DNA from 3 places in the Dactylosporangium salmoneum genome. Region 1 is predicted to be linked to each of the others. Evidence: riboswitches for the same ligand, from Rfam matches in the RefSeq annotation. Region 1 holds a riboswitch; each other region holds the start of a gene.
What was found. Region 1 has a riboswitch for cyclic di-AMP ahead of ABD352_RS03900 (coiled-coil domain-containing protein). Riboswitches for the same ligand answer to the same signal wherever they lie in the genome.

Region 1 (3,268 bases):
CTGGCTGGCGTCACAGTACGCGGGGTAGTTGGCCGTGTTCTGCTCGACGATGTAGACCAGGCCGCCGGTCTCGTGGTTGACGTTGGCCAGGAAGGCCGCGGCCTCCTGCTTGCGGGCCTCGTCGGAGCCGGTGCGGGCGAAGGCGGGGTAGGCCGACAGCGCGGCGACCAGGCCCGAGTACGTGTAGAACGAGTTCCGGCCCGGGAACATCTGGTTGAACTGCGCCTCGCTGACCACGAAGGCGCCGCCCGAGGAAGTGGGAGGGGGCGCAGTCGTGGGCGAGGAGCCGCAGGAGTACGGGTCCCAGTACCAGGTGCTGATCACGGGGCTGTAGCCCGGGTTGTCGTGCTCGGCGATGTAGAACTTGCCGTCCGTGAACTTCACGATGTCGCCGGTCACGTAGTTGTGGCCCTGGACCCACGCGGGGAAGCTGCACGCGCCGGCCGTGCCGGTCTGGACCGGCGGGTTGGTCGGGGTGCTGCCGCCGCAGCTGCCCTGGTCCTGCCACACGCCGCTGGTGCCGGGCGGGGCCTCGTTCTGGGTCCACCACTTCGCCAGGTAGTTGTGACCGTTGCGGGACGCGGTCATGCCACCCGTGTAGACCGCCGTGGACTGCCACGCGGGGGCGCAGGCGGCGGCTGAGGCCGGCATCATGTTGAAGAACGCGACCACTCCGCTCACCACCGCCATCGCGGCGAGCATGGCCAGCGCGCGGACTCTCGACACCCTCGATCAACTCCTTCGGCTTTGGGCCTGACCTGCACATCCGATCAGCCGGAGGAACGCCGAAGAGTGAACATCATCGTTTTATGAACAATATTTACGGTACCGTTGAGACAGCGCCACGCCGCCGAGCAGCCCGATCGCGGGCGCCCGGAGCGGCCAGGGCCACGGCGACCAGCAGCGCCGCCTCGGCGGCCAGCAACAGGCGCTCGGCCAGGCCGATGAGCACGCGGTCGCCCGGAAAGGCCGAATACACCATCGCCAGCGCACAGGCCAGGCTCAGCCCGGCGAGCACCCGCACGGACCGGCCGCCCAGCAGCCAGCCGGCCACGGGAAGGGCCACGAAGGCGGCGACCGACGCGTACCGGTGCACCGCACCCGCGGCCGACAGCGGCAACCCCGGCTCGTCCGTCGGCACCAGCGCGGCCACCGTCAGCCCCGCCGCCCAGACCCCGAAGAGCGCCGTCACCCAGGCCCCCACCCGGGCACCCGAGCGACGGAGGGCGAACAGCAGCGCGACCGAGGCGGCGGCCATGACGACCATCGCCCAGTCGACCACGCCACCGCGGTCGGAGACGGCGAAGTCACTCACCGTGAGTGACCACGGGTTCAGGTCACCGTCCGGGTCGAGATGGCCGTCGATGACGAGTGCACCGGCGGCGGCAATCCCGGCGAGGGCGAGGTACCGAAGGTTCACCCAGGAAGCGTGGCCTACGGGCGACCCTACGCGGATCGGTGGAGATCCTGACGTACCCCTGAAGCCACGAGTGATCCGTGTCACTGAACGCCCTCATAGCGGATCTACGCACAAACGGTGCGGTGCGCGAATTCCGCCCCGTCGGTACAGTGACCCACGGTCACGTCCGCGGGCGTGACTGCCGCCCAATCGCCGCCCGTGGCGAGCCGGGGACCCACCGTTGCGTTGGGGTGAATCCGCCCTCCCGGAAGCCCTTCCGGAAGCGGTGGTAGGGGTCGTTCCGTCCCGAACCCGTCAGCTAACCCGGTCGGCGGCCGACGGAAGGAACAACGAACCAGATGTCATCGCGACATCACTACCGGCGCGGATTGGTCGCGCTGCTGGCCGTGATCGCGTTCGGCGGGATCGGGGCCGCCCCCGCCGCGGCCGAGCCGGGGGATCCCGGCAACGAGGGCGCGGACGCCAATCCGACCCTCGCCTCCGTCCTGGAGTCGACGACCCAGGCCTTTACCGACGCCAAGGCCAAGTTCGAGGCCTCGGTCAAGCACCAGGCCGAGCTCACCGTGCAGCTGCAGGCGACCGAGGCGCAGCTGGCGACCCTCCAGGACCAGGTTTCGGCGATCGCCATCGCGGCCTACCAGACCGGGCCGCTGACCACGTTCGCCGCGCTGATGGACGCGGACAGCCCCGACAGCTTCGCCGAGCGGGCCAGCACCATCAACGAGCTGGCCCACCACAACGACAACCTGCTTCGCCAGCTGCGGCACCTGCGGGAGGCCCAGGCCTCGCAGAAGAAGGCGCTCGACGACGAGGTCGCCTCGCAGCAGCAGCAGGTCGCCACCATGGAGCAGCAGAAGAAGGCGGCGGAGAAGGCGCTCGCGCTGGCCGGCGGGCCGAGCAAGGGCTTCGTCTCCGCCAACCTGCCGGTGGCCGACCCGACGCCGCGCAACGCCAACGGCTCGCTGCCGAAGGAGTCGTGCAGCGTCAAGGACCCCACCACCACCGGCTGCATCACCCCGCGCATGATGCACGCGATGCAGGAGGCGCAGAAGGACGGGTTCACGCGGTTCGTCGCGTGCTTCCGCCCGAGCGGGCCCTACGAGCACCCCAAGGGCCGGGCCTGCGACTTCTCGGTGCAGAAGACGAAGGGTTTCGGTGGCGTGGCCACCGGTGACGACTTCGTCTACGGCTCGACGCTGGCCGCCTACTTCGTGAAGAACGCCGATCAACTCGGCGTCATGTACGTCATCTGGTTCAAACAGATCTGGACACCGGCGGCCGGCTGGCACCACTACAGCGGCGTGGCCGGCGACCCGTCGAGCGATCACACGAACCACGTGCACCTCTCCATCCTGTAGCCGCTAATCCTCACGTTGGCGCCGGGCCGGTCGATAGGGAGACTGTCGACCGGCCCGCCCGTGCGAGGGGATCTGCAGTGAAGTACCGTCTCGTGACCCGCAGCGACTTCGACGGTCTGGTCTGCGCGGTCCTCCTGCGCCACCTCGACCTGATCGGCGACATCACCTTCGTGCACCCGAAGGACGTCCAGGACGGCTCGGTCGACGTCGGCCCCACGGACATCCTCACCAACCTGCCGTACGCCGCGGGCGCCCACATGGTGTTCGACCACCACCACTCGGAGACCCTGCGCACCGGCGGCCAGGCGACCAACCACGTCATCGACGCGGAGGCCCCGTCGGCGGCCCGCGTGATCTATGACCACTTCGGCGGGGCCGAGCGCTTCCCCAACGTCTCCGACGAGCTGATGGAGGCCGTCGACCGGGCCGACTCCGCGCAGTACGACATCAGCGAGATCCTGCAGCCGACCGGCTGGAGCCTGATGAACTT
Region 2 (3,268 bases), on a different contig from region 1:
CCGCCGCGATCATGTCCGGCGAGGAGTCGAGGCCGAGGACGGCGGCGTCGGGCCAGCGCTCGGCCAGGGTCGCGGTCATGTTGCCCGGCCCGCAGCCGACGTCGGCCACGGCGACCGCCGCGGTGGTCGGGATGCGCGCGACGAGCTCGTGGAAGGGCCGCGCCCGCTCCTCGGCGAAACGGTTGTACTGCCCCGGATCCCAAGACGCCATGCCCTCCATCATGAAGGGCATGGCGTCTTGGTGAAGCGGGTGGGGGAGCGCTACTGCGGGCGCGCCCAGCCGTACACGCTGTCCACGGTGGCCGAGGCGTACTGCACGACCGTGCCGGTGTGCGGCGCGTGGATGATCGACTTGTTCCCGACGTAGATCCCGACGTGGCCGAGGCCGTTGTAGAAGATCAGGTCGCCTGGTTCCAGCTTGTCGAACGGAAGCGTGCTCGTCCTGTAGTGCGCCGCGATCTCCGAGAACTGCCGGGACGCCTGGTGCGTGAGGCTCACGCCCGCGGCCTTCCAGGCGGCCATGGTCAGACCCGAACAGTCGAAGCTGTTCGGTCCGGCGGCGCCGAACACGTACGGCTTGCCCAGCTGCGCCTTGGCGTATGCCACGGCGGCGCCGGCCTTGCCGGAGGCGGGGGGCAGTGTGCCCGGGTTGTACGCCGGCGGGTTGACCTTCTTGGAGCCCGCGGCGGTGGCCTTCTTCTGCAGATCCTGCAGCTTCTTGATGTCGCCCTCGATCAGCTTGCGCTTGTTCTCGATGTCCGACTTCTGCGTGGTCTGCGCGGCGAGCAGCTCGTCGAGCTGCTGCTTCTCGCTGTCGTACTTGCTCTTGGCGTTGCGGTAGTTCTCGATGTCCTTCTGCTGACTGTGCGTGATCTGCTGCAGCATGGACATCTGATCCATGAGGGAGCCTGTGTCACGGGCGTTGAGGATGGCCGAGAGGGCCTGCATGTTGCCGGCCGTCTTGAACTGGGCGATCGCGAACTGCTCGACGTTGGCGCTGGTCGCGTCGACCCCGTCCTGCAGCGGTTTGAGCTTCGCCTGCAGGTCGGCCACCTTGGCCTGGGTGGTCGCCAGGTCGGCGTTGATGCCGTTCCACGCTTCGATCGTGGCCTCGAGGTCCTGGTTCGACTTGTCGAGCTGGGCCTCGATCTCTGCCAGCGTGGGATCGGCGTGCGCGACCGTGCTCGGTGCGAGCACCGCGAGCATCACGAACCCGAGCAGGAGGGTTCGCAGCACCGACCGGTGGGCCCGGTGTCCAGTGGACAAGGAAGGATGACCCTTCTTCACCGACTACCGCCTACCGGGTTAGCTGACGGGTTCGGGCGGGAAGGAAAACGCCCTACCGCAGCGCGCTGCGGATTCACCCCACGAACACTCTGGGTCCCCGGTTCGATCACGCGCCGTCGATGGATCCGCCCGGCGCGCCGAACTCGATTCGGCGGCGCTTGCCCGGCGCCATCCGGGGTGGATGACGGACTGCCGAGCAGGCCAGAGCCTAACTTAACGTGATCATCCGCCGGGTGGAAGCCGCGTGTCCTCATCGATCGGTATTGCGTATAAAAGTCCGTATTACCGGGGGTTGGCTGTGTGCATCGCACAGTGACAGGACGTCGGCAACGCATCGATCTGGGGCTTGATTCTGTCCAGGGAACGGGTTAAATACACGTAACTTCTTACACCGACGATGCAAATAGTTCGGGGGTCCGAACGTGCTACGGGTCCAGAACCTCGAGGTCGTCTACGACGACGTGATGCTCGTCCTGCGGGGCGTCGACCTCGCCGTCCCGGAGGGCCGGATCGTCGCCCTGCTCGGCGCGAACGGCGCCGGCAAGACCACCCTGCTGCGTGCCCTGTCCGGGCTGCTCGGCGTGCACCACGGGACCGTCGCGCGCGGGTCCGTCACCCTCGCCGGCGCGCCGATCCACCGGCTGCGCCCGGCCGCGATCGTGCGCCGCGGGGTGAGCCAGGTCATGGAGGGCCGGCGCACGTTCGCCGAGCTGACGGTGGAGGAGAACCTGCGGCTCGGGGCACACACCCGGCGGCGCGGGGCGGCCGACACGCTCGCGCGGATGTACGAGCTCTTCCCGGTCCTGAAGCAGCGGCGCGGCGCGGTCGCCGGATACCTCTCCGGCGGCGAGCAACAGATGCTGGCGATGGGCCGGGCGCTCATGTCCGGCCCGGCCTACCTGCTGCTCGACGAGCCCAGCCTGGGCCTCGCCCCGCGCATGGTGGAGCAGGTCCGGGACCTGATCGTGGAGATCAACCGGGCCGGCACGGCGGTGCTGCTGGTCGAGCAGAACGCGGCCATGGCGCTGTCGGTGGCCGAGCACGGGTACGTGCTGGAGAACGGCCGGGTCGTGCTGGACAAGCCGGCCGCCGAACTGCTCGCCGACGACGACATCAGGGAGTTCTACCTCGGCGCGCACGCCGCCCATTCCTTCCGCGACGTCAAGTACTACAAGCGGCGGAAGCGGTGGACGGCATGAGCGACGTGCTCACCTTCAGCGGCGTGCGGCTGAGCTTCGCCGGGGTCAAGGCGATCGACGGGGTCGACTTCACCGTCGGGGCCGACGAGCTGTTCGCCGTCATCGGGCCCAACGGCGCCGGCAAGACGTCCATCTTCAACGTGATTTCCGGGGTGTACCGCCCGCAGGAGGGCCGGGTCCTGCTCGGCGGCGTGGACATCACCGGCGAGCGGCCCGACCGGGTGGCCCGCCGCGGCGTGGCCCGCACCTTCCAGAACGTCGAGCTGTTCCGCCAGCTCGACGTCGTGGAGAACCTCATGCTCGGCCGGCACCACCACATGCGCTACGGCACCCTGGCCGCCATCGCCTGGGTCGGCCGGGCCCGGCGCGAGGAGCTGGCCAACCGGGCCCGGGTCGAGGAGATCGTCGACCTCCTCGAGCTGGGTCGGTGGCGCCGGCAGCCGGTCGGGCTGCTGCCGTACGGCGTGCAGAAGCGCGTCGAGCTGGGCCGGGCGCTCGCCATGGAGCCGAAGCTGCTGCTGCTCGACGAGCCGGTGGCCGGGATGAACCTCGAGGAGACCGAGGACATGGCCCGCTACATCCTCGACATCCGCGACGAGCTGGGCATCTCGATGATCCTCGTCGAGCACGACATGGGCCTGGTCATGGACCTCGCCGACCGGGTCCTGGTGGTCGACTTCGGCGTGCCGGTGGCCTGCGGCACGCCGCAGGAGGTGCAGGCCAACCCCGACGTGATCCGCGCCTACCTGGGCGTCCGGGACACCGCGGCCGATCCGGGGGGT
Region 3 (3,268 bases), on a different contig from region 1:
GACCCTGCCCCGGCCACGGCCGCCCGGCGTGCGCTCGCCGGTGTCGGTGACCAGGCCGCGCTCGGCCAGGCGGCGCACGCTCTCGCCCGCGGTCGGCTTCGACAGCCCCGTCTGCGCGGCCAGCTCTGCCCGGGTCAGGCGGCGGTGGCGCATCAGCGCGCGCAGCACGTGCTCGTCGGTCAGCGAGCGGACCAGCTCCAGCGACGGCCTGGCAACGTCCACGTGCCGATTCTAGTCAGGAGTCTTGCCTAGAAGTGGGACGGGTGCGTACCGTCGAAAATACAAATAAGGAGTCCTGACTAGAACGAGAGGGAGGCGGCCGTGTCTGCACCAGCCCTGCCGCACTGGGAGGAGACGCCGGCGGACCTGTCCGGCGCGATCCGCGAGGTCAAGGCCGCGATCCGGGCCCGCATCGCGGCGTCCGGGCGCACCGTGGAGGAGGTCTTCGCCGCGGTCGAGCGGCGCGTCGAGGCCGAGGTCGAGCAGATCGAGGCGGCGCGAGCCCGCGGCGAGCAGGTCTGGCCGGTCATCGACTACGCCGACATCGCCGCCGGCACCGTCCCGGCCGAGCAGGCCGAGCTGCTGCACCGCCGCGGCTGCGTGGTCGTGCGCGGGCACTTCGATCGCGACCAGGCGCTGGGCTGGGATCGCAACATCGTCGAGTACGTCGAGGGCAACCGCTTCTTCGAGCAGTACCGGGGCCCCGGCGACGACTTCTTCGGCACCGTCGGCTCGCGGCCTGAGATCTACCCGATCTACTGGTCCCCGGCCCAGATGCAGGCCCGCACGAGCGACCGCATGGCGCGGGTCCAGGCGTTCCTGAACCGGCAGTGGAAGTACGACTCGGAAGGGGTCCGGTGGTTCGACCCGGACCGCGACTCGCTCTATCCGGACCGCATCCGCCGCCGGCCGGAGGGCGCCGACTCGGCCGGCCTCAACCCGCATCTCGACCCGGGGACGCTCGACCTGTGGATGACCGAGTCCTACCAGCGGGCGTTCCGGCACCTGTTCGACGGCTCGGTGCAGGACTACGACCCCTGGGACGCGGCCTACCGCACCGACGGGCCGCAGTACCCGGGCTCGACCATGTGCTCGGCCTTCCGCACCTTCCAGGGCTGGACCGCGCTGTCGGACATGGACCACGACCAGGGCGTCCTGCACACCGTCCCCATTCCGGCGGCGATGGCGTACCTGATGCTGCGCCCGCTGCTGCCCGACGTGCCCGAGGACGACATGTGCGGCGTGACGGTGAACCAGGTCTTCCCGGCCAACGAGCGCTGGCACCCGCTGCTCGTGCGGGCGCTGGCGGGCATCCCCGACGTACGCGCCGGGGACTCCGTGTGGTGGCACTGCGACATGATCCACAGCGTCGCGCCGGTGCGGCGCCAGCGCGGCTGGGGCAACGTCATGTACATCCCGGCCGCCCCGTGGTGCCCGCGCAACGAGCGCTACGCGGCGGACGTCCGGGCGGCGTTCGAGACCGGATCGAGCCCGTCGGACTTCCCGGAGGAGCACTACGAACGCGCCTGGCCGGACCGTTTCCAGCTGGCCGATCTCAACCCGACCGGCCGCCGGGGCATGGACCTCGCCGCCGTCTGACCGCCTGGTCGCAGCATTTCGGACCCCAGTTCCCGGCCCGGATACCGCTCAGTAATGTCGCGGCGTCCGGGCCGGACCCTCTGCCATCCGAACGGGTGGCGCCGGCCCTGATCCGCCGAGTCGCGTACGCGAGCCGGGGACCCATTCCAGTCCCGGGGTGAATCCGCCGGCCCTCACGGTCCGGTGGTAGGGCGATCTTTCCCGCCCGAATCCGTCAGCTAACCCGGTAGGCGGCACCGGAAGGAGTTCCGCTGTGCGCTACCCAGATCTCGACCTGCCCAAGCTTGCGCGAAGGGCGGAAGCCGGTCGGCGTGCGTTGGCCAGGCGGCCGATCCCCGCGCTGATCGGCTCGGCCGCCATGCTCGCCGCCGCCGTGACAACGGCCGCTGTGCTCCACGAGACGTCCGACCCGGCCGACGCCCACGTCGCCGCGGCGGCCGTGCCCGCACCTGCCACCGCCGCCCCCGGCAAACCGGCAGACCCGCCCGCCCCGGACCCGCTGCTGACCGCGCCGGAGGAGCACAGCGTCGACTACGACTTCCAGTTCCAGCCTAACTACTACTACTGCGGCCCGGCCTCGACCCGCATGGCGCTGACCTCCTCTGGCGTCTCGATGTCGCAGGGCGATGTCGCCTCCCGCCTGGGTACCACGGTCAACGGCACGAACTCGGCGGCCGACGTGACCCGGGCGATGAACGGGGTGCTGGGCAAGGACGAGTACCAGACCCACTGGATCCCGGGCCAGCAGGCCACCGGCGCCCAGGCCGAGCGGCTGCAGCGCGACGTCGTCGCGGCGATGAGCGGCGGGCGGGCCGTGGTGGCCAACATCGTCGGCGGCGCCACCGACGCGAGCGGCGTCTACCACGAGTTCTCCGGCGGCCACTACATCACGCTGGTCGGCTACCGCGACCGCGGCCGGGCGGTGCAGGTCGCCGACCCGTCGGGCATGTTCGGCCCGCGCACCTACTGGATGTCGACCTGGAACATGGCCAACTGGATCGCCGCCCGGGGCTACTCGGCGTAGCGCCCGGCAAACGTCAGTCGGCGACCATCTCCTGGGCCGGCTCCAGGCGCAGGAGATGGTCCAGGAAGCCCTCGATGCGGGCCTGGGCGGCCGGGTCGAGCTGTTCGAACTCGATCCCGGCCTCCTCGCCGTAGTCGCCGTTGATGATGCGCACGACGCGGCCGCGGGCCGGGATGCGCTCGTCGCCGAGCTCCAGGATCAGCTCGACCCGGCCGCCGACGCTCACGTGCCACTCCGGCACGATCGAGCAGCGCATCCCGCTGATGCTGAGGTCGAGCATCTCCACGTCGTGGCTGCGCTCGCCGACGCGGATCGTCGTGCGGCCCTCGACGGCGGCCCGGCTGTGCCGGCGCCGCTCGAGGCGGTCCGTCACCTGGTTGAGCGCCTCGACCCGGCCGACCGCCTCGCGGACGCTCTGCACCAGCCGGTGCACGACGTCGCGCTGGCGCACCGAGACGTCGTTGAGCTCGGCGGTGACGCCGCCGACGGAGACCACGCCGTCGCTCATGTCGGCGATGACCGAGGCCATCGCGGCGGCGTCCGCGCCGAGGGCCTCCACCGTGGTGGCGATCTCGTCGGTGGAGTCCTTGGTCTTGGAGGCCAGGGCCTTCACCTCGCCGGCCACGACGCTGAAGCCGCGCCCGG

Region 2: it holds a riboswitch for cyclic di-AMP, as region 1 does, so the genes downstream of both, ABD352_RS16470 (C40 family peptidase) here and ABD352_RS03900 (coiled-coil domain-containing protein) in region 1, are expected to answer to the same signal.
Region 3: it holds a riboswitch for cyclic di-AMP, as region 1 does, so the genes downstream of both, ABD352_RS32730 (C39 family peptidase) here and ABD352_RS03900 (coiled-coil domain-containing protein) in region 1, are expected to answer to the same signal.

Annotation. Positions count from the first base shown of each region.
Region 1 covers NZ_BAAARV010000005.1:243,598-246,865, forward strand. The annotation lists gene ABD352_RS03890 (glycoside hydrolase family 19 protein) at 1-726, opposite strand, end outside; gene ABD352_RS03895 (DUF998 domain-containing protein) at 821-1,420, opposite strand; cyclic di-AMP (ydaO/yuaA leader) riboswitch at 1,593-1,749, shown strand; gene ABD352_RS03900 (coiled-coil domain-containing protein) at 1,759-2,778, shown strand; gene ABD352_RS03905 (exopolyphosphatase) at 2,856-3,268, shown strand, end outside.
Region 2 covers NZ_BAAARV010000025.1:174,847-178,114, forward strand. The annotation lists gene ABD352_RS16465 (methyltransferase domain-containing protein) at 1-211, opposite strand, end outside; gene ABD352_RS16470 (C40 family peptidase) at 262-1,266, opposite strand; cyclic di-AMP (ydaO/yuaA leader) riboswitch at 1,280-1,451, opposite strand; gene ABD352_RS16475 (ABC transporter ATP-binding protein) at 1,752-2,486, shown strand; gene ABD352_RS16480 (ABC transporter ATP-binding protein) at 2,483-3,268, shown strand, end outside.
Region 3 covers NZ_BAAARV010000063.1:20,203-23,470, reverse strand. The annotation lists gene ABD352_RS32740 (winged helix-turn-helix domain-containing protein) at 1-222, opposite strand, end outside; gene ABD352_RS32735 (YbiU family protein) at 322-1,599, shown strand; cyclic di-AMP (ydaO/yuaA leader) riboswitch at 1,703-1,847, shown strand; gene ABD352_RS32730 (C39 family peptidase) at 1,853-2,623, shown strand; gene ABD352_RS32725 (methyl-accepting chemotaxis protein) at 2,637-3,268, opposite strand, start outside.